3 regions of the Plantactinospora sonchi genome follow, and region 1 is predicted to be linked to each of the others. Evidence: riboswitches for the same ligand, from Rfam matches in the RefSeq annotation. Region 1 holds a riboswitch; each other region holds the start of a gene.
The links. A riboswitch is a leader RNA that binds a small molecule or an ion and turns the genes downstream of it on or off. The one in region 1 is predicted to bind thiamine pyrophosphate.
Positions count from the first base shown of each region.

Region 1 (6,848 bases):
TCCGACCCGTCCGCCGCCTGCTCGGGTGCCACGCAGTCGACCCCGGCCACCCGGGCCAGTCGCCACGCCGCCTCGGCGTCGAGCAGCACGTCGAGGGCCCGACTCCCGTGCCGGCCCGGATAACGGATCAGACCGGCCCAGGCGTTGAGCCGCAGCCGGCTCCGGCCGAGCAGGAAGGACTGGTTCCGGATCCCGGCGACCACCGCCTCCGCGACCGCCCGGGCCGCCCCGAGGGTGGTCCGGTGCATCAGCACACCGAACTCGCCGGGCGCGGTACGGCCGTAGACGTCGGCACGCCGTACCGCCCGTCGGACGACGGCACCGACGGCGACGTCCAGCCGGTCGTGGTCGTCACCACCGGCCACGTCCGGATGTCCGGGGTGGACACCGGTCGGGTCGGTACCCCTCGGGCCGGCTCCGGACGGGATCGGGACGACCGGCGCGACGGCCACCACCAGCAGCACGCCCGGCCCGGCCCGCTGGGCGGCGTTGATCTCGTTGATGAACCTCGGCCGGCTGAGCGGATCCGCGCCCGGGTCCCGTCCGGCCAGCTCGGTCCGGACCGTCTCCCGGCGCCGGGCCAGCCGGGCCCGCTCCTGTCGGTCCAGTTCCGCCTCGGTGACATCCTGACCGGTGGCGACGATGCCGCACGGGCGGTTCCGCGCGTCGACCACGATCTCGACCAGCGCGGAGACGTACCGGACGATCTTGTCCGGGCGGACCACCCGGAAGCTCGTCTCGCGGACCGTCTCCGCCTGCCAGGCGGATTCGACGGTCCGGCGGACCTCCGCGACGTCGTCCGGATGGATCAGCCGGGAGAGCAGCTCCACCGACGGTCGGACCGTGCCGGGTGGATAGCCGAAGACCAACGACATCTCGTCCGACCAGCGCAGTCCGCCGTCCTTCCGGTTCCACCACAGGCTGCCCAGTTTGGCCAGTTGGGCGGCCCGGATGATCCGGGCCGCCTCGTCGACGTCGTCGGCCAGCGGGTCGCGTACGTCGACGTCGCTGATCGGGTCGACGCCTGCGGACTCGGCGCGCTGGTACTCCTGCTGGATCCGCCGGGTCGCCCGGCGGGCCCGGGCCCGTTCCAGTTCACTCAGACCGCCCGCACCGGCCAGGGCGAGAACCTCGTCCAGGTTCATCGCCCTCCCCGCGCCTCGCCCTCGGGAAGGTCCGCCCGCTCGGCGACCTCACGGAGCCGGCGCCGCGCCTGTCGCCGGTAGCTGCGCGCGGTGCGGTACGCGACACCGAGCACCCGGGCGATCTCCTGATCGGACCATCCGTCGAGAGCCAGCGCGAGGACCTCCGCCTGACGTGGTGGCAGTTGTCGCAGCCAACCCTGGAGCAGTTCGCGGGCCACGGCGGCCGAGCCGGCCAGCGGTTCGTCCGGTGGCCCGGCCGACAGGACATCCGGTCCACCCTGCTCCGCCGCCGCGCGCCGCCGGACGATCGACAACCTGTGCCGGGCGGTCTGCACCACCCAGGCCAACGGCTTCCGGTAGCCACGGATCTGGTCCCACTCGGCGCGGGCGGCGACAAACGCCTCCAGTACGGCGTCCTCGACCACACCCGGGTCCGGACACTGATACAGCAGGAAACGCTCCACCAGCACGAAGTTCTGCTGGCAGAACTCCTCGAAACCGACGTCCAGGTCGGTCTGTTCCCGGTCCCCCAACCGAGTGCCGGACTCCACCCGTACTGCCGCCTTGCCGTGCCCCCTCACGCCGTCCCGCCCCCTCCTGGTCCGCGTCCCGCTCCCCCGAACGGCCCCGCCACAGCTGCCACCGGGTCCCCGGCGTGCAACCCCCCCTGCAGGTGATCCATTCTCGTCTCTCGTCTCCGTAGGTGTCGTTCCCCGTATAACTCTCCGTCAATGACGGTGATGTCGGCGGCGACGCGCGGAGCTCAGGATGACGATGATCGAATAGACGACGCCCACCTGCGATACCTCGGATGATCGGTCAATGGAGAGAACCAGATCATACGAGGTTGGATACTGTCCAGTATGGATCGCGGAGCGTAGTACTTCAATACTTCGGAGTGTTGGCAGTCTCGTCCACGGTCGATTGGCGGGCGGAACCGGTCGCGACGCGCCGACGGGCGGGGTGGACCACGGGGCGCCGCGAGCCGTTCTCAGGCCCCGACCACCTCGTCCCGGTCGGGAAACTCGCCCTCGCCCTCCTCGTCGTCGGGCTCACCCCAGTTCCGACGCAGCCACGGCAGCCCGACCCAGAAGGTCAGGAACCATGCGCCGGTCAGCCCACTGAGCACCAGCGCCACCCCTCGGGGCAGGACGAAGTCCGTGATCAGCAGCACCGAGCTGACCATCGCGATCAACATGAAGGCCAGACCACCGGTTGCCACGGCATGGGCGAACCGGACCAGCTCCGGCTTGCGCCCCTGCCGGAAAAGCGCCCGGTGGAACGCGACCGGAGAGATGATCAACGCGGTCGCGGCGGCCGCGGCGATCAACGCGACGATGTACGTGTCCTTCTGGAACTCGGTGGCCCGGGGAAAACCGTTGCTGAACGGCAGGGTGAGCAGAAACGCGAAAAGGATCTGGACACCGGTCTGCGCCACCCGCAGCTCCTGGAGCAGGTCGGTGAAGTTGCGCTGCCAGCGCTGCTTCTCGGTCTCGACACTCACCCAGCCACCTCCGCTGCCACCGCCACACCCGTTCGTCGGAATCGAGTGCGGAGCAGTGTGCCCCGCATCGACGTACCCGAAACGCGAGTCCGGTTCGTCATGCTTCGGCCCGGACGTCCCGACGTCGCCATCGATTCCGGTTCAGGTGGCGCCCCTGCCGCGCCCGATCCGGCCGACGGCCGCCGGCCGGATCACGACAGACGGGTTCGCTACCTCGGGTTCGGGCCCCACCCCGTCCCCGACCTCGGGCTCCACCGGTCAGGAGCCGCGCCGGATCCGGCCCGCGTACCGGGCCTCCAGCACCTTGTTGTGCTCGTCGCCGGTAGGGATGTTGGCCGACAGGTAGACCGGTGGTGTCTCCCCCGCCTCGATCAGCCGGGCCACCACCTCGACGGTGATCTGCTGGGCGAGCAGCGCGGCGGTGATCGACGAGACGGCGCCGACCGCGCCGCCACCGGGCAGCGGCAACGTCGCGTCGCCGTACGGGGCACCGTTGTCCAGCACCACGTCGGCCAGGTCACCGAGCCTGCGCCCGGAGGGATGCCGGGACGGTACGCCGGCCGAGTGCTCCGCCGAGGTGATCGCGATCAGCGCGTGTCCACGCTCCTTCACCAGGGCGGCGAACTCGACGATCGTGCCGTTCACGCCCGAGTTGGAGGCGATCACGAAGATGTCCGGCGGCTGGACCGGAGCCAGTTCCAGCAGCCGACGGGCCACCGTGGGGTCACGTTCGAGGGTCGGGCCGAGGATGTCCGCCGGCGCACCGCCGTACAGCACCAGGTCACGCAGGGCGATCCGGTTCGTCGGGACCAGTCCACCGGCCCGGCCGGCGATCTCCATCGAGAGCGCCTCCGAGTGGCCGGTGCCGAACGCGTGCACCACGCCGCCGGCCCGGAGCGCCGTGGTGACCAGGTCGGCCGCCCGGCGTACGTTGTCCCGCTGCCCCGCCGCCACCCGGGTCATCAGCCCGGTCACGACCTCCAGGTAGCCCTCCGCGCTCAGTGTCACCTGTCCACGTCCCTTCGCCCCACTGTCGATCATGCGGTCCGTGTCGACGATGCCATGCCCGGCCCCCGAGGGCTCACCGTGTGCCGAGTATCCGGGACAGTACGGCGTCGGCGAGCGCCTCCGTCGCCTCCTCCGGTACCCAGTGCCCGATCCCGGCCAGCGGTACGAAGCGGTAGTCGCCGGTGACGTGGTCGGCGCAGTTCCGGGCCGCGACCGGACCCACCGCCACGTCGGCGTCGCCCCAGACGAACGTGGTCGGCACCACCACCGGCCCGGTCTTGGCCAGGCCCTCCGTCGACATCGCCCGGTACCAGTTCAACGCGGCGGTCAGCGCACCGGGCTCGCGCAGCGGCGCGACGTACCGGTCGATCCGGTCCTCGGGCAGGCCGCTGAGCACCCGACGCAGCACCGCCGCCCCGTCGGCGAGCAGGACGTGCTCGGCCTTGCCGGTCTCCCGGAAGAGCTGCATGTACGCCGAGCGGGACCGCTGGTCCGGGTCCTCCGCGATCGCCCGTGCGAAGGCGGTCGGATGCGGTACGGAGACCGCGGTCAGGGTACGGACCCGGTCCTGGTGGTCGGCGGCGAGCCGCCAGGCGACCGCCGCACCCCAGTCGTGCCCCACCACGTGCGCCGCGGGCAGGTCGAGCGCGTCGAGCACCGCCACCGCGTCGGCGACCAGTTCGGTCAGCTGGTACGCCGCGACCTCGGTCGGCCGCGCCTGCGGCGAGTAGCCCCGCTGGTCCAGGACGAGGCTGCGCAGCCCCGCCGCGTGCAGGGCCGGCAGCAGGTCGTCCCATTGCGCGCCACGCTGGGGGAAACCGTGCAGCAGCAGGACGGGCTCGCCGTCCGCCGGGCCACCGGTGTGCAGGTCGAAGGTCAGGTCCCGGACGGTGATCCGCATGACCCGACCCTAGTCGTGGCTATCGGCGCGGACGGATCCGGTGCTAGCGTTCGCGAAACAACTGCACATCCGACAGGGGAGCGCGCAGCGCTGAGAGTGCGGGCAGACACGCCCGCAGACCCTCGAACCTGATCTGGGTAATGCCAGCGCAGGGAGTTCGGTCGAGTCTCCAGCCACGCCACGGTCCGGGCCCACCCGGACCGTGGCGTGCGTTCCGCCCCTGGATCGCCAAGCGACTGGGAGGCATCACCCATGAAAGAGTCCGGCAGCACCGGATGGCGGACCGTCGACATCGTCGTCGCCTCGGTCATCGCGGTCGCCTTCGGCGTCATCTTCTGGGCCTGGAACCTGGTCTGGGGCGCCACCGAGGGCGCCTTCACCTTCTTTCCGCCGGCCCAGGCGGTCATCTACGGCGTCTGGCTGGTGCCGGGGGTGCTCGGCGGCCTGGTGATCCGCAAGCCGGGCGCGGCTCTGTACTGCGAGTTCCTCGCCGCGTTCGTCTCGGTGATGCTCGGCAGCCAGTGGGGCACGATGGCCGTCCTCCAGGGCCTCTTCCAGGGTGTCGGCGCCGAACTGGCCTTCCTGGCCTTCGGCTACCGCCTGTTCCGGCTGCCGGTCGCGGTGCTCTCCGGCGCCCTGGCCGGGCTCGCCGCCGCGATCTTCGACCAGATCCGCTACTACTCGGAGAGCGACTTCGCCTCGTTCCGGCTGCCGGTCTTTGTCATCACCGTGGTCAGCTCGGCGATCATCGCCGGCGTCGGCGGCTGGGCGCTGACCCGGGCGTTGGCCCAGACCGGCGTACTGGACCGTTTCCCGGCCGGCCGGGACCGGGCCCCGGTCTGAGCAGGGCCACCCGATGACGGAGCGGACGGTGTCACGGTGAGCGCGGTCGAGCTGCGCGGCTTCGGCTGGCGGCACGCCGGACGCCGGGCCTGGGCGGTCCGTGACGTCGACCTGCGGATCGAGCACGGTGAGCGGGTCCTGCTGCTCGGGGCCTCCGGGGCCGGCAAGAGCACCCTGCTGGCGGCACTCGCCGGCCTGCTCGCCGAGGACTCCGGTGAGCAGGCCGGCAGCGTCGAGATCGACGGGCTGGACCCGCGCAAGGCCCGGGAGCGGGTCGGCGTCGTCTTCCAGGACCCGCAGACCCAACTGGTGATGGCCCGGGCCGGTGACGACGTGGCGTTCGGCCTGGAGAACCGGGGAGTTCCGGCGGCGGAGATCTGGCCCCGGGTCGCCGAGGCCCTGGACCGGGTCGGCTTCCCGTACCGGCCGGACCGGTCCACCAGCGCACTCTCCGGCGGTGAGCAGCAACGGCTCGCCCTGGCCGGGGTGCTCGCCCTGCGCCCGGGACTGCTGCTGCTCGACGAGCCGACCGCCAACCTGGATCCGGCGGGCGCCGCCCTGGTCCGAGGCGCGATCGGCGCCGCACTGGACGCCGACACCACGCTGATCCTGGTCGAGCACCGGGTGGCGGAGGCGCTGCCGCTGGTCGACCGGGTCGTCGTGCTGGAACCGGGTGGCGGGGTCCGGGCCGACGGGCCGCCGGCCGAGGTGTTCGCGACGCACGGGGCCGAGCTGGCCGCCGCCGGGGTCTGGGTGCCCGGTCCGCCGCCGGCGCCCCGCCGGTCCACCTCCCCGGCCGGGGAGGTGCTGCTCACCGCCGAGCGGCTCGGCCTGCCACCGCGGCTGGCCCCGGCCGACCTGACCGTACGCGCCGGCGAGGCGCTCGCCGTGCTCGGACCGAACGGCGCCGGCAAGTCGACCCTCGCCCTGCTCCTCGGCGGTCTGCTCAAGCCCGGCACCGGCACCCTCCGGGCGACCCCGGCACTCGCCGGCCGGTACGCGGACAGCCCACCGCACCGCTGGCGGGCACCGGTGCTGGCGCAACGGATCGGTTCGGTCTTCCAGGATCCGGAGCACCAGTTCGTCACCGGCACGGTACGGGCGGAACTGGCGCTCGGCCCACGTCGGGCCGGCCGTTCCGAGGCCGAGGTGTCGTCCACCGTGGACGAGTTGCTCTCCCGGCTCCGGCTGGACCAGTTGGCCGCCGCCAACCCGTACACCCTCTCCGGTGGGCAGGCGCGGCGGCTCAGCGTGGCGACCGCGCTGGCCACCGCGCCCCGGCTGCTGATCCTGGACGAGCCGACGTTCGGCCAGGACCGGCGGACCTGGCTGGAGCTGGTCGAGCTGCTCGCCGGGCTGCGCGACACCGGGCACGGCGTCGTCGCGGTCACCCACGACGCGGACTTTGTCACCGCCCTGGCCGACCGGACGTGGCGGCTCGGTGCTG
Region 1 is NZ_JAZGQK010000006.1:602,862-609,709, reverse strand. Features, by position in the region: gene V1633_RS09235 (EAL domain-containing protein) at 1-1,145, opposite strand, end outside; gene V1633_RS09230 (RNA polymerase sigma factor) at 1,142-1,696, opposite strand; gene V1633_RS09225 (DUF6328 family protein) at 2,137-2,649, opposite strand; gene V1633_RS09220 (SIS domain-containing protein) at 2,908-3,657, opposite strand; gene V1633_RS09215 (alpha/beta fold hydrolase) at 3,731-4,558, opposite strand; TPP riboswitch at 4,623-4,731, shown strand; gene V1633_RS09210 (ECF transporter S component) at 4,811-5,401, shown strand; gene V1633_RS09205 (ABC transporter ATP-binding protein) at 5,438-6,848, shown strand, end outside.

Region 2 (6,848 bases), on a different contig from region 1:
TCGTCAGGAGGGCCGAGGACGCCGCCGAGGTGGCGCGGGAGGCGCGGCTGTTGACCGCCGTCGCCGGGGTCTCCCCGCTGCCCGTACCGGTGCCGGCGTTCGCCGTCCCCGAGTTGGGCTGCCTGGCCTACGTGAAACTGCGTGGTCGTCCGCTGCTTGAGCTTTCGCCGTCGTGGCGCTCGGCGCATCGGGAGTCGGTCGGCGCCATGGTCGGAGAACTCCTCGCCGCGCTCCATACGACCGGCACCGAACGACTCGCGGCGGTGGCCGTGCCGGACGACTCACCGCCGGAAGAGTGGCTGGCGGAGGCGGGCGACCACTACGAGGCGGTGTCGGCGCGGGTGCCGGAGATCCACCGTGCCGCCATCGAGGCGTTCGTGGCCACCGCACCGCCGTCCGGCGGGTACCCCCTGGTCTTCTCCCACAACGACCTGGGCATCGAGCATCTGCTCGTCGATCCCGTGCACGGCACGGTGACCGGCGTCATCGACTGGGGCGACGCGGCGTTCGTCGACCCGGCCTACGACTTCGGTCTGCTCTACCGCGACCTCGGTCCGGTCGCGCTGGACGCGGCCCTGTGCCGCTACCATGCCGATGACGCGGCGCTACGGCAGCGCGCTGTCTTCTACGCCCGGTGTTCGGTTATCGAGGACCTCGCGTACGGGCTGGAGACCGACGACCTCCGCTACGTCGACAAGTCGCTGGCCGCGCTCGACTGGTTGTTCCGGTGAGCCGTGACGGCTCGCCGGCGGTCTGCCACGGGCTCAGCCGATCAGCGGCCGGTACGTGCCGAGTACCACGCTGGTCGCGAGGATGGCTGCGGCGAGTACCACCGCCCCGACGACCAGGACGGTGTCCGCCCCGGTGAAGTGTTGTCGCCGGGCCGACGTACGCGGGACGCCGGAGTCGAAGCCGCGGGCGTCCATCGCGGTGGCCAACCGGGTGCCCCGCCGGATCGCCCCGACCAGCAGCGTGAACGCCGTCGAGCCGAAGAGCCGCAGCCGGGCCAGCGGGTTGCGCCCGGCGTCCACGCCCCGGGCCCGCCGGGCCATGCTGATCATCCGCCATTCCATCCCGAGCAGCGGCACCAGCCGGAACGCGGCCAGGGCGCCGATCGCGAACCTCGGTGGGGCCTTGGCGTTCTGCACCAGCGCGTCGGCGAGATCGGTCGGGTCGGTGGTGGCGAAGACCAGTACCCCGGGCAGCGCGACCGCGATCACCCGCAGCGCCAGCCCCAGGCCGGTACCGAGCACCCCGGTGGTGACCAGCAGCGGACCGGCGGAGACGAGGACGTCACCGGTCCGCTCGGCGGCGAAGAGCAGCATCGTGACCAGGACGCCGAGCGCGCTGAACAGCAGTGGCCAGGCACGTCGGGCAAGCAGTCGGTAGGAGACGCCGAACAGCGGCGCGGCCAGCAGTTCCACCGCGATGGCCAGGGACGGGACGAGCGGGTCGAGGGTGGCGAGCAGCGGCACCGAGAAGAGCAGCGCGGCGGCGAGCTTCGCCACCGGGTTACGTCGGGCCAGCGGCGCGGCGGGCGCGGTGACCATCGGGTACGGGATCATCCCGACACCGGCCGCGGATCGTCCGTCGGCACCGTCGGTGCCGGATCGCCGTCCCTGCGCACCGTCGGCGCGGCGGTTGGCGCCGCATCAGCACCGAGCCGCCACGTCCGGTCGGCCAGGGCGGTGACAAAGTCCGCGTCGTGGGTGACCGCGACGACGCCGTGCCCGGTGTCGCGCAGCCCGGCGAGCAGCTCGACCAGCTCCAGCCAGGTCCGCCGGTCCTGGCCGAACGTCGGCTCGTCCAGGATCAGCAGCCGGGGCGCGGTGGCCAGCGCGGTCGCCACGCTGAGCCGCCGCGCCTGCCCACCGGAGAGGGTGTACGGGTTGGCGGCGGCCAACTGGTCCAGCCGGAGCCGGGAGAGCAACTCGTCCACGGTGGACGACACCTCGGCCTCGGAACGGCCGGCCCGACGTGGGCCGAGCGCCAGTTCCGCCCGTACCGTGCCGGTGACGAACTGGTGCTCCGGATCCTGGAAGACCGAACCGATCCGTTGCGCCAGCACCGGTGCCCGCCAGCGGTGCGGTGGGCTGTCCGCGTACCGGCCGGCGAGTGCCGGGGTCGCCCGGAGGGTGCCGGTGCCGGGCTTGAGCAGACCGCCGAGGAGCAGGGCGAGGGTCGACTTGCCGGCGCCGTTCGGTCCGAGCACGGCGAGCGCCTCGCCGGCGCGTACGGTCAGGTCGGCCGGGGCCAGCCGCGGTGGCAGGCCGAGCCGCTCGGCGGTGAGCAGCACCTCCCCGGCCGGGGAGGTGGACCGGCGGGGCGCCGGCGGCGGACCGGGCACCCAGACCCCGGCGGCGGCCAGCTCGGCCCCGTGCGTCGCGAACACCTCGGCCGGCGGCCCGTCGGCCCGGACCCCGCCACCCGGTTCCAGCACGACGACCCGGTCGACCAGCGGCAGCGCCTCCGCCACCCGGTGCTCGACCAGGATCAGCGTGGTGTCGGCGTCCAGTGCGGCGCCGATCGCGCCTCGGACCAGGGCGGCGCCCGCCGGATCCAGGTTGGCGGTCGGCTCGTCGAGCAGCAGCAGTCCCGGGCGCAGGGCGAGCACCCCGGCCAGGGCGAGCCGTTGCTGCTCACCGCCGGAGAGTGCGCTGGTGGACCGGTCCGGCCGGTACGGGAAGCCGACCCGGTCCAGGGCCTCGGCGACCCGGGGCCAGATCTCCGCCGCCGGAACTCCCCGGTTCTCCAGGCCGAACGCCACGTCGTCACCGGCCCGGGCCATCACCAGTTGGGTCTGCGGGTCCTGGAAGACGACGCCGACCCGCTCCCGGGCCTTGCGCGGGTCCAGCCCGTCGATCTCGACGCTGCCGGCCTGCTCACCGGAGTCCTCGGCGAGCAGGCCGGCGAGTGCCGCCAGCAGGGTGCTCTTGCCGGCCCCGGAGGCCCCGAGCAGCAGGACCCGCTCACCGTGCTCGATCCGCAGGTCGACGTCACGGACCGCCCAGGCCCGGCGTCCGGCGTGCCGCCAGCCGAAGCCGCGCAGCTCGACCGCGCTCACCGTGACACCGTCCGCTCCGTCATCGGGTGGCCCTGCTCAGACCGGGGCCCGGTCCCGGCCGGCCGGGAAACGGTCCAGTACGCCGGTCTGGGCCAACGCCCGGGTCAGCGCCCAGCCGCCGACGCCGGCGATGATCGCCGAGCTGACCACGGTGATGACAAAGACCGGCAGCCGGAACGAGGCGAAGTCGCTCTCCGAGTAGTAGCGGATCTGGTCGAAGATCGCGGCGGCGAGCCCGGCCAGGGCGCCGGAGAGCACCGCGACCGGCAGCCGGAACAGGCGGTAGCCGAAGGCCAGGAAGGCCAGTTCGGCGCCGACACCCTGGAAGAGGCCCTGGAGGACGGCCATCGTGCCCCACTGGCTGCCGAGCATCACCGAGACGAACGCGGCGAGGAACTCGCAGTACAGAGCCGCGCCCGGCTTGCGGATCACCAGGCCGCCGAGCACCCCCGGCACCAGCCAGACGCCGTAGATGACCGCCTGGGCCGGCGGAAAGAAGGTGAAGGCGCCCTCGGTGGCGCCCCAGACCAGGTTCCAGGCCCAGAAGATGACGCCGAAGGCGACCGCGATGACCGAGGCGACGACGATGTCGACGGTCCGCCATCCGGTGCTGCCGGACTCTTTCATGGGTGATGCCTCCCAGTCGCTTGGCGATCCAGGGGCGGAACGCACGCCACGGTCCGGGTGGGCCCGGACCGTGGCGTGGCTGGAGACTCGACCGAACTCCCTGCGCTGGCATTACCCAGATCAGGTTCGAGGGTCTGCGGGCGTGTCTGCCCGCACTCTCAGCGCTGCGCGCTCCCCTGTCGGATGTGCAGTTGTTTCGCGAACGCTAGCACCGGATCCGTCCGCGCCGATAGCCACGACTAGGGTCGGGTCATGCGGATCACCGTCCGGGACCTGACCTTCGACCTGCACACCGGTGGCCCGGCGGACGGCGAGCCCGTCCTGCTGCTGCACGGTTTCCCCCAGCGTGGCGCGCAATGGGACGACCTGCTGCCGGCCCTGCACGCGGCGGGGCTGCGCAGCCTCGTCCTGGACCAGCGGGGCTACTCGCCGCAGGCGCGGCCGACCGAGGTCGCGGCGTACCAGCTGACCGAACTGGTCGCCGACGCGGTGGCGGTGCTCGACGCGCTCGACCTGCCCGCGGCGCACGTGGTGGGGCACGACTGGGGTGCGGCGGTCGCCTGGCGGCTCGCCGCCGACCACCAGGACCGGGTCCGTACCCTGACCGCGGTCTCCGTACCGCATCCGACCGCCTTCGCACGGGCGATCGCGGAGGACCCGGACCAGCGGTCCCGCTCGGCGTACATGCAGCTCTTCCGGGAGACCGGCAAGGCCGAGCACGTCCTGCTCGCCGACGGGGCGGCGGTGCTGCGTCGGGTGCTCAGCGGCCTGCCCGAGGACCGGATCGACCGGTACGTCGCGCCGCTGCGCGAGCCCGGTGCGCTGACCGCCGCGTTGAACTGGTACCGGGCGATGTCGACGGAGGGCCTGGCCAAGACCGGGCCGGTGGTGGTGCCGACCACGTTCGTCTGGGGCGACGCCGACGTGGCGGTGGGTCCGGTCGCGGCCCGGAACTGCGCCGACCACGTCACCGGCGACTACCGCTTCGTACCGCTGGCCGGGATCGGGCACTGGGTACCGGAGGAGGCGACGGAGGCGCTCGCCGACGCCGTACTGTCCCGGATACTCGGCACACGGTGAGCCCTCGGGGGCCGGGCATGGCATCGTCGACACGGACCGCATGATCGACAGTGGGGCGAAGGGACGTGGACAGGTGACACTGAGCGCGGAGGGCTACCTGGAGGTCGTGACCGGGCTGATGACCCGGGTGGCGGCGGGGCAGCGGGACAACGTACGCCGGGCGGCCGACCTGGTCACCACGGCGCTCCGGGCCGGCGGCGTGGTGCACGCGTTCGGCACCGGCCACTCGGAGGCGCTCTCGATGGAGATCGCCGGCCGGGCCGGTGGACTGGTCCCGACGAACCGGATCGCCCTGCGTGACCTGGTGCTGTACGGCGGTGCGCCGGCGGACATCCTCGGCCCGACCCTCGAACGTGACCCCACGGTGGCCCGTCGGCTGCTGGAACTGGCTCCGGTCCAGCCGCCGGACATCTTCGTGATCGCCTCCAACTCGGGCGTGAACGGCACGATCGTCGAGTTCGCCGCCCTGGTGAAGGAGCGTGGACACGCGCTGATCGCGATCACCTCGGCGGAGCACTCGGCCGGCGTACCGTCCCGGCATCCCTCCGGGCGCAGGCTCGGTGACCTGGCCGACGTGGTGCTGGACAACGGTGCCCCGTACGGCGACGCGACGTTGCCGCTGCCCGGTGGCGGCGCGGTCGGCGCCGTCTCGTCGATCACCGCCGCGCTGCTCGCCCAGCAGATCACCGTCGAGGTGGTGGCCCGGCTGATCGAGGCGGGGGAGACACCACCGGTCTACCTGTCGGCCAACATCCCTACCGGCGACGAGCACAACAAGGTGCTGGAGGCCCGGTACGCGGGCCGGATCCGGCGCGGCTCCTGACCGGTGGAGCCCGAGGTCGGGGACGGGGTGGGGCCCGAACCCGAGGTAGCGAACCCGTCTGTCGTGATCCGGCCGGCGGCCGTCGGCCGGATCGGGCGCGGCAGGGGCGCCACCTGAACCGGAATCGATGGCGACGTCGGGACGTCCGGGCCGAAGCATGACGAACCGGACTCGCGTTTCGGGTACGTCGATGCGGGGCACACTGCTCCGCACTCGATTCCGACGAACGGGTGTGGCGGTGGCAGCGGAGGTGGCTGGGTGAGTGTCGAGACCGAGAAGCAGCGCTGGCAGCGCAACTTCACCGACCTGCTCCAGGAGCTGCGGGTGGCGCAGACCGGTGTCCAGATCCTTTTCGCGTTTCTGCTCACCCTGCCGTTCAGCAACGGTTTTCCCCGGGCCACCGAGTTCCAGAAGGACACGTACATCGTCGCGTTGATCGCCGCGGCCGCCGCGACCGCGTTGATCATCTCTCCGGTCGCGTTCCACCGGGCGCTTTTCCGGCAGGGGCGCAAGCCGGAGCTGGTCCGGTTCGCCCATGCCGTGGCAACCGGTGGTCTGGCCTTCATGTTGATCGCGATGGTCAGCTCGGTGCTGCTGATCACGGACTTCGTCCTGCCCCGAGGGGTGGCGCTGGTGCTCAGTGGGCTGACCGGCGCATGGTTCCTGACCTTCTGGGTCGGGCTGCCGTGGCTGCGTCGGAACTGGGGTGAGCCCGACGACGAGGAGGGCGAGGGCGAGTTTCCCGACCGGGACGAGGTGGTCGGGGCCTGAGAACGGCTCGCGGCGCCCCGTGGTCCACCCCGCCCGTCGGCGCGTCGCGACCGGTTCCGCCCGCCAATCGACCGTGGACGAGACTGCCAACACTCCGAAGTATTGAAGTACTACGCTCCGCGATCCATACTGGACAGTATCCAACCTCGTATGATCTGGTTCTCTCCATTGACCGATCATCCGAGGTATCGCAGGTGGGCGTCGTCTATTCGATCATCGTCATCCTGAGCTCCGCGCGTCGCCGCCGACATCACCGTCATTGACGGAGAGTTATACGGGGAACGACACCTACGGAGACGAGAGACGAGAATGGATCACCTGCAGGGGGGGTTGCACGCCGGGGACCCGGTGGCAGCTGTGGCGGGGCCGTTCGGGGGAGCGGGACGCGGACCAGGAGGGGGCGGGACGGCGTGAGGGGGCACGGCAAGGCGGCAGTACGGGTGGAGTCCGGCACTCGGTTGGGGGACCGGGAACAGACCGACC
Region 2 is NZ_JAZGQK010000037.1:34,682-41,529, reverse strand. Features, by position in the region: gene V1633_RS33490 (phosphotransferase family protein) at 1-731, shown strand, start outside; gene V1633_RS33485 (energy-coupling factor transporter transmembrane component T family protein) at 765-1,565, opposite strand; gene V1633_RS33480 (ABC transporter ATP-binding protein) at 1,562-3,064, opposite strand; gene V1633_RS33475 (ECF transporter S component) at 3,101-3,691, opposite strand; TPP riboswitch at 3,771-3,879, opposite strand; gene V1633_RS33470 (alpha/beta fold hydrolase) at 3,944-4,771, shown strand; gene V1633_RS33465 (SIS domain-containing protein) at 4,845-5,594, shown strand; gene V1633_RS33460 (DUF6328 family protein) at 5,853-6,365, shown strand; gene V1633_RS33455 (RNA polymerase sigma factor) at 6,806-6,848, shown strand, end outside.
Region 2: it holds a riboswitch for thiamine pyrophosphate, as region 1 does, so the genes downstream of both, V1633_RS33475 (ECF transporter S component) here and V1633_RS09210 (ECF transporter S component) in region 1, are expected to answer to the same signal.

Region 3 (6,848 bases), on a different contig from region 1:
CCGTACACGAGCAGACCGGCCTGCTGGTACTGCTCGGTGAAGAGGCTGCCGTCGACCTTCGTCTCCACGGTCCAGTCGCCGTCCGGCGCGGTCTGTAGGACGAGGTTCGTCGGCCCGGTGTTGCCGGTGCCGTAGATGTCACCGTTCGGTACGTCGACCCGCAGCGCGCCGTCGACGATCCGGTACGCCGCCGGGTCCTCCCGGACGATCCCGTCCCACCGGCACTTGTCGAGCGTGTCGCCGGTGAACTCGTCGGACGGGGTGACCGGGCCGGCCGGCTCGTCCGGCGAGAACTGGAACACGTCGAACTCGGCGTCGACCACCGGCGCGTCGGTGCCGCCGTTCAGTGCGAACAGCCCCACCTTCGGCTCGGTGATGCCGGCCAGCGCGGCCGACCGCCCGACCGGGGTGAAGGTCTGCCCGTCGGCCGAGTACGCGGCGGTCAGGTTCGTCCCGTCGCTGGTCAGCCGCAGGTGAAGCCACTCACCGGCCGGTGCCGCCGTCGAGTCGCCGGACTCGTTGCGCGGCGTTCCGGCGGTCTCCCGGATGAACTCGATCCGCCGGCTGCCGTTGTAGAGCAGATCCAGCTTGGCGTAGTTCTCGTCGTCGCCGTACACGATCAGACCGGCCTGCTGGTAGTTGGCCGCCGCCGCGAGTCTGACCCGGGTGGTGGCCTGCCAGGCGCCGCTCGGTGCCGGTTGCAGCACCAGGTTGCTGGCGTCGTTACGGCTGCCGTACAGGTCGCCGACCGAGGTCGGCAGCACCAGGTTGCCGTCCCGTACCGCGTACAGCTGGTTCTCCCGGACCACCGTCGACCAGCGGTCCTTCTCCAGCGAGGTGCCGGAGAAGTCGTCCGAGCGGGCCCCGAAACAGGATGTGTTCGGTGCCTCCACCCGGATCGACACGTACGCCGAGGACTGCGCGCCCCGCTCGTCGGTCACGGTCAGCGTCGCCACGAAGGTGCCCGCGACGGCGTACGTGTGCACCGCGTCGAGGGTGTCCGCCGTGCCACCGTCACCGAAGTCCCAGGCGTACGTGAGCCCGTCACCCTCGGCGTCACTGGCGGTGCCGTCGAAGGCCACCCGGACCGGTGCGGTGCCGGTGGTCGGGTCCGCGCTGACCGACACCGCCGGCGGCGCGTTCTCGGTGATGCCCCGGCCGACGAAGTCGACCCAGTTGACGTTGAGGATCGCCCCGGTGCCGGTGGCGCCGGCCGGGTTCTTGGCCACGAAGAAGAGCGGACCGCTCACCGTGCTCGGGCTGGCCAGTTGCGCCGTGACGTCGGCCCAGGTCTGCCAGCCGCCGGTGTTCGGCACACTCGCGGTGGCCAGTAGCGGACCGTCCGCCGCACCGGCCCGTACCTCGATCTGCGCGCCGCCGCCGGCCGAGGAGGCCCGGAACCGGATCGCGTCGATGCCGCTCAGGTTCGCCGGGTCGAACGACCAGTAGTCGCCGTCCTCGATGAAGGCGATGTTCTGGAAACCACCCTGGGGATCGCTGGTCGCCTGGCTCTGCACCCCGGGGTCACCGGTGCCGACCCCGCCGGGGGCGCGGCCGGTGGCGGCGAAGTACTCCGCCTGCTTGCGCTTCGGCTGCAGCACCTCGATCGCCCGGCCGGTCAGCGCGGCCGAGCCGCCGGCGCCGCCACCGTCGGTGTACGTCGCCTCGAAGACCGCGAAGATGTCCGCGTCCTCACCGTGTCCGGCGGCCAGCGAGGTCTGCACCAGGCCGGTGCAGCCGGTGTACTCGTCGAGCGGGTGGGCGTGCTTGTCGTGGCCCAGGAAGTACTGCAACTTCACCCGGTCGCAGTCGATCGTCCCGTCCTCCGGGTCGGTCACCTTGACCGTGTAACGCACCTGGTCGCCCCAGTAGAAGAAACCACCCTCCGGCGGGAACTCGATGGTCACCGTCGGGGCGGTGTTCCCGACCGTGACCGGGACGTTCGCCACCGCGGTACGGCCGCTGTCGTTGGTGACGGTGAGCTGGGCGTTGTAGTTGCCCGGCGCGGCGTACGTGTGCGTCGGGTTGGCCTCGGTCGAGCTGCCGCCGTCCCCGAACGTCCAGGCGTAGGTGATCGGGCCACCGTCCGGGTCGCGGGAGCCCTCGCTGGAGAAGGCGACGGTCAGCGGCGACGGGCCGGAGGTCGGGTCGCCGGTTCCGACCGCGATCGGGGCCCGGTCACCGGCGATGTACTCGATCCGGTAGATCCCCGAGTTGTCGTTGTTGCCGCCGAAGCCGCTGCCCCACTCGATCAGGTAGAGCGCGCCGTCCGGCCCGAACTCGAAGTCCATCGGCCGGACGAAGGTCATCCCGGCGAGCAACTGGTTGATGTCCACCAGCGACCTGCCGTCCTGGCTGACCTGGAAGGTGTACATCTTGTTCTGGTTCCACTCGCCGAACATCGCCTTGCCGTCGAAGTACGCCGGCCACTTGCGCTCGGAGGGGTTCTCCGGGTCGTACCGGTAGACCGGTCCGCCCATCGGTGCCCCGCCGCCACCCAGCTCGGGGAACTCGGGGTTGCCGTTGTAGTCGTAGTCGACGGTGGCCGGGATCGCCGGCGGCAGGTTGGTCAGACCGGTGTTGTTCGGCGAGTTGTTCACCGGCGCGGCACAGTCGTACGCCGGGCCGGCCGGCCCGGACGGGAAGGTGAACTCCCGGTACGCGACGTTGGCGCCGACGCAGTACGGCCAGCCGTAGTTGCCGGCCTGCCCGACGATGTTCCACTCCACCGTGTTGCCCGGTCCGCGGTCCGGGTTCGCCGCGCCGGCGTCCGGGCCGTAGTCCGCCACGTACAGGGTGTCGGTGCCGGGGTCGACGCCGATCCGGAACGGGTTCCGGAAGCCCATCGCGAAGATCTCCGGCCGGGTCTTCTCCGTGCCCGGCGGGAACAGGTTCCCGGCCGGGACGGTGTACGTGCCGTCGTCCTCCGGGTGGATCCGGATCACCTTGCCACGCAGGTCGTTGGTGTTGCCGGAGGTGCGCTGGGCGTCGTAGTCCTGCCGGCCGGTCCGCTCGTCGAGCGGGCTGTAGCCGTTCGACTCGAACGGGTTGGTGTTGTCCCCGGTGGCCAGGTAGAGGTTGCCCGCGCTGTCGAACGCCATGCTGCCGCCCGCGTGGCAGCAGGTGTTGCGCTGGGTGGTGACGGTCAGCACGACCTTCTCGCTGGCCGGGTCGAGGGTGTCGCCGACGACGGTGAACCGGGAGAGGAAGTTGTGCGGGGTGCCGTCGTTGGGCGCGTAGTAGAGGTACACCCATTTGTTGGTGGCGAAGTCGGGGTCGAGCCGGATGCCGATCAGGCCGTCCTCGTTGCCGGTGAAGACGTCGAGGTCGATGGCGGTGACGGTGGTGCCGGTGTCCGGCTTGACGATCTGGACCCGGCCGTCCCGCTCGACGTAGAAGACCCGGCCGTCCGGTGCCACGTCCAGCTCCATCGGGTTGCTGGTGTTGCTGTCCAGCGTCACCTTCTCGAAGCTGCTGCTCAGCGAGGCGCTGCAGTCGGCGTCGACCACGCCGGCCGCGGTCTGGATGCCGCCGAGCAGGTGGGCCAGGAACTCCGGTTCGGCGTACGACTGCTGGGTGTGTCCACCCGCCGTGTACCAGGCCCGGCCGCCGTCGTAGTCCTGGCACCAGGCGAACGGGTGGTCGTGGCCCATCGCCCCGGAGCCGGGGGAGTAGCTGGTCTCGTCCAGCGAGGCCAGCACGTGTACGTCGGCACGCGGGTTGTCCCGGAAGTTGTACCACTCGTCGTACCGGGACCAGGTGTCCGGCAACGACTTCGTGGACTCGTGCGCGTGGTCCTCGACCTTGACGGTGGCCTGCTGGTTGGCCGGGTGCGACGCGAAGTACGCGCCGACCAGGTCGCCGTACCAGGGCCAGTCGTACTCGGTGTCGGAGGCGGCGTGCACACCGGCGTACCCGCCGCCGGCCTGGATGTACCGTTCGAACGCCGTCTGCTGATCGGCGTCGAGTACGTCACCGGTGGTGGAGAGCCAGACGACCGCCTGGTAGCGGGCCAGGTTCTGCTCGGTGAACGCGCCGGCGTCCTCGGTCGCGTCGACGGTGAAGCCGTGCTCGGTGCCGAGCTGTCGGATGGCGGCGATGCCGGCCGGTATGGAGTCGTGCCGGAATCCCGCGGTCTTGGAGAAGACCAGCACGGAGAAGGGTTCCGCCGGGGCGGGTGCGGGTGCCGGTGCGGGTGCCGCGAGTGGCTGGCCGACCGGAGCGGCCGTGGCCGGGGTACCGACCAGCATCGTGCTGGTCAGGGCTACTGCGGCGGCCGTGCTGAGCAGGGAGCGGGTGAGGGTGCCAGGACGGTGGCCGGGTGCCCGGTCAGTGGTGGGGGTGCCGCGGACGCGGCGCGGGGTTGCCACGAAGGATCTCCTTCGTCCGATGAGGACAACGGGGGATCCCGGGTACGGCTCGCCGAAGGTCCGCCTCGGGGTGCGGGGCCGATCGTGGCCCGCCGAGGCTTCGACCGGCCGGATTCTGCCTTGTCGTTGAACAAATTAGGGCGAGTACCGGGGGTACCGGAATACGGACGCGAGGTTAATTCCGGTAACGGTTGCGTAACGGCAACGGATTTACCGGATAGGACAGTCCAAGTCGATCTTTCGCGCGTCCGACCGGCGGTCGACCGTCGGCGGTCGATGGTCGGCGGCGGCGACCGGGAGCCGGGGGTGGCGCGAAGCAGGGGGCGGAGGACGGATCGATCCGTGCCGGTGCGTGTGCGATCGGTCACGGGTCTTTACGTCAGCGTTACGAAGCGCGTATCGTCGCCGACAAGTGACCCACGGGAGCCCGGTGTACCGGGCTGAGAGGGGGGCTGGAGCCCCCGACCGTCGAACCTGATCCGGGTAATGCCGGCGCAGGGAGGAGCGTTGCCATGTCATCTCTCGCTCGACTCCATCTCATCACCGACACCCGGCCCGGTCGGGATCCACTGTCGACGGTCCGGGCGGCACTCTCCGTGGCCGGACCCGAACTGGCCGTGCAGGTCCGGGTCGAGGACAACACCGACGACCGGGCCGCGTACGAGCTGGCTCGGGAGATCCTCGCGCTGTGCGACGCGTACGGGGCGGCCTGCCTGGTCAACGACCGGCTGCACGTGGCGCTCGCGGTCGGCGCCGTCGGCGCCCACGTCGGCGCCCGTGACCTGCCGGTCGACGTCGCCCGCCGGCTGCTCGGCCCGACGGCGGTGCTCGGCGCGACCGCCCGTGACCCGGAGACCGGCCTGGCGGCGGTCGACGCCGGCGCCAGTTACCTCGGGGTCGGCCCGTGTTACGCCACCCGGACCAAGGACGGACTGCCGGATCCGATCGGCCCGGCCGGGATCCGCCGGGTCGCCTCGGCGGTGCCGGTCCCGGTGATCGCGATCGGCGGGATCACCGCCGCCCAGGTGTCGGCGTTGCGCGCCGCCGGGGCGTACGGCGTGGCGGTGGTCGGCGCGCTCTCCGTCGCCGTCGACCCGGCCCGGGCCACCGCCGAACTGCTCGCCGCGCTGCGTGCGCCGCTGCCGGCCGACCCCACCCCGGAAGCCGCCGCCGCGGCCGAGATCGACCGAAGTTCGCCACCCGGTGGAGGCGCCAGCGCGCCCTCCGCCGGAGTGGCGACGTGCTGACCGGCGGCTGTCCCGACGTAGCGGTGATCGGCGCCGGCCCGGTCGGGCTGGCCACCGCCTGGCGGTGCGCCGAACGGGGTATGCGGGTCACCGTCTACGACCCGAACCCCGGCTCGGGTGCCGCCGACGTCGCCGCCGGCATGCTCGCCCCGGTCTCCGAGGCACACTTCGGCGAGCGGGCGCTGACCGGCCTGCTGGTCGCCTCGGCCGCCCGGTGGCCCGACTTCGCCGCGGGGTTGACCGACCGGACCGGACTCGACCTGGGCTACCGCACCGAGGGCACCCTCTCGGTCGCGGTCACCTCCGACGACCTGGCCGAGGCGGAACGGCTCTGGGCGTACCAGCGGGAACTCGGCCTGCCGATCACCCGGCTGCGGCCGGCGGAACTGCGCGACCGCGAGCCGCTGCTGGCGACCCGGTTGCGCGGCGGCGCGTTCGCGGCCGGCGACCACCAGGTGGATCCGCGTCGGCTGGTGGCGGCGCTGCGGGCCGCGGTAGCCGCCGCCGGGGTGACGGTGGTGGCCCGACCGGTCACCACGCTCGACGAGGTGGCCGCGACCGCGGCGCGGGTGGTGGTCGCGGCCGGCTGCGGCACGGCCGGACTGACCGGTCTGCCGGTCCGCCCGGTGAAGGGGCAGGTCCTCCGGCTGCGCGCGCCCGGCGGTGCCGCGCCCGGCTTCCGGCACGTCATCGACGGGTACGTCGACGGTCGAGGCGTCTACCTGGTACCCCGCCTCGACGGTGAGGTGGTGGTCGGTGCCACCGTCGAAGAACGCGCCGACCTCGACGTCACCGCCTCAGGTGTGCTGGAACTGCTCCGCGCCGCCACCGAACTGCTGCCCGAACTCGGCGAGTACCACCTGGTGGAGGCACGGGCCGGACTGCGCCCCGGCACGCCGGACAACGCGCCGCTGATCGGCCCGCTGCCCGGCCGGCCGGAGGTGCTGGTGGCCGCCGGCCACTACCGGCACGGCATCGTGCTCACCCCGCTCACCGCCGACCTGGTCGCCGACCTGCTGACGACCGGCGTGACCGATCCACTGCTCGCCCCGTTCGCCCCGGACCGCTTCGGGTCACCGGACCCTGTCCGGGCCGAGCCGGTCCGGTCCGACCCGGTCCGGTCCGACCCGGAGGTCGGTGTCGGGCCGGGTGGGCGGCCCGAATCCGCGTAGTCCCCGAGCCGGGAGGAACCATGGAACTGACCGTGAACGGAGTCGGGCACCGGCTGCCC
Region 3 is NZ_JAZGQK010000015.1:43,768-50,615, forward strand. Features, by position in the region: gene V1633_RS18125 (ThuA domain-containing protein) at 1-4,250, opposite strand, end outside; TPP riboswitch at 4,780-4,888, shown strand; partial or broken gene thiE (thiamine phosphate synthase) at 4,883-5,500, shown strand; gene thiO (glycine oxidase ThiO) at 5,611-6,789, shown strand; gene thiS (sulfur carrier protein ThiS) at 6,810-6,848, shown strand, end outside.
Region 3: it holds a riboswitch for thiamine pyrophosphate, as region 1 does, so the genes downstream of both, thiE (thiamine phosphate synthase) here and V1633_RS09210 (ECF transporter S component) in region 1, are expected to answer to the same signal.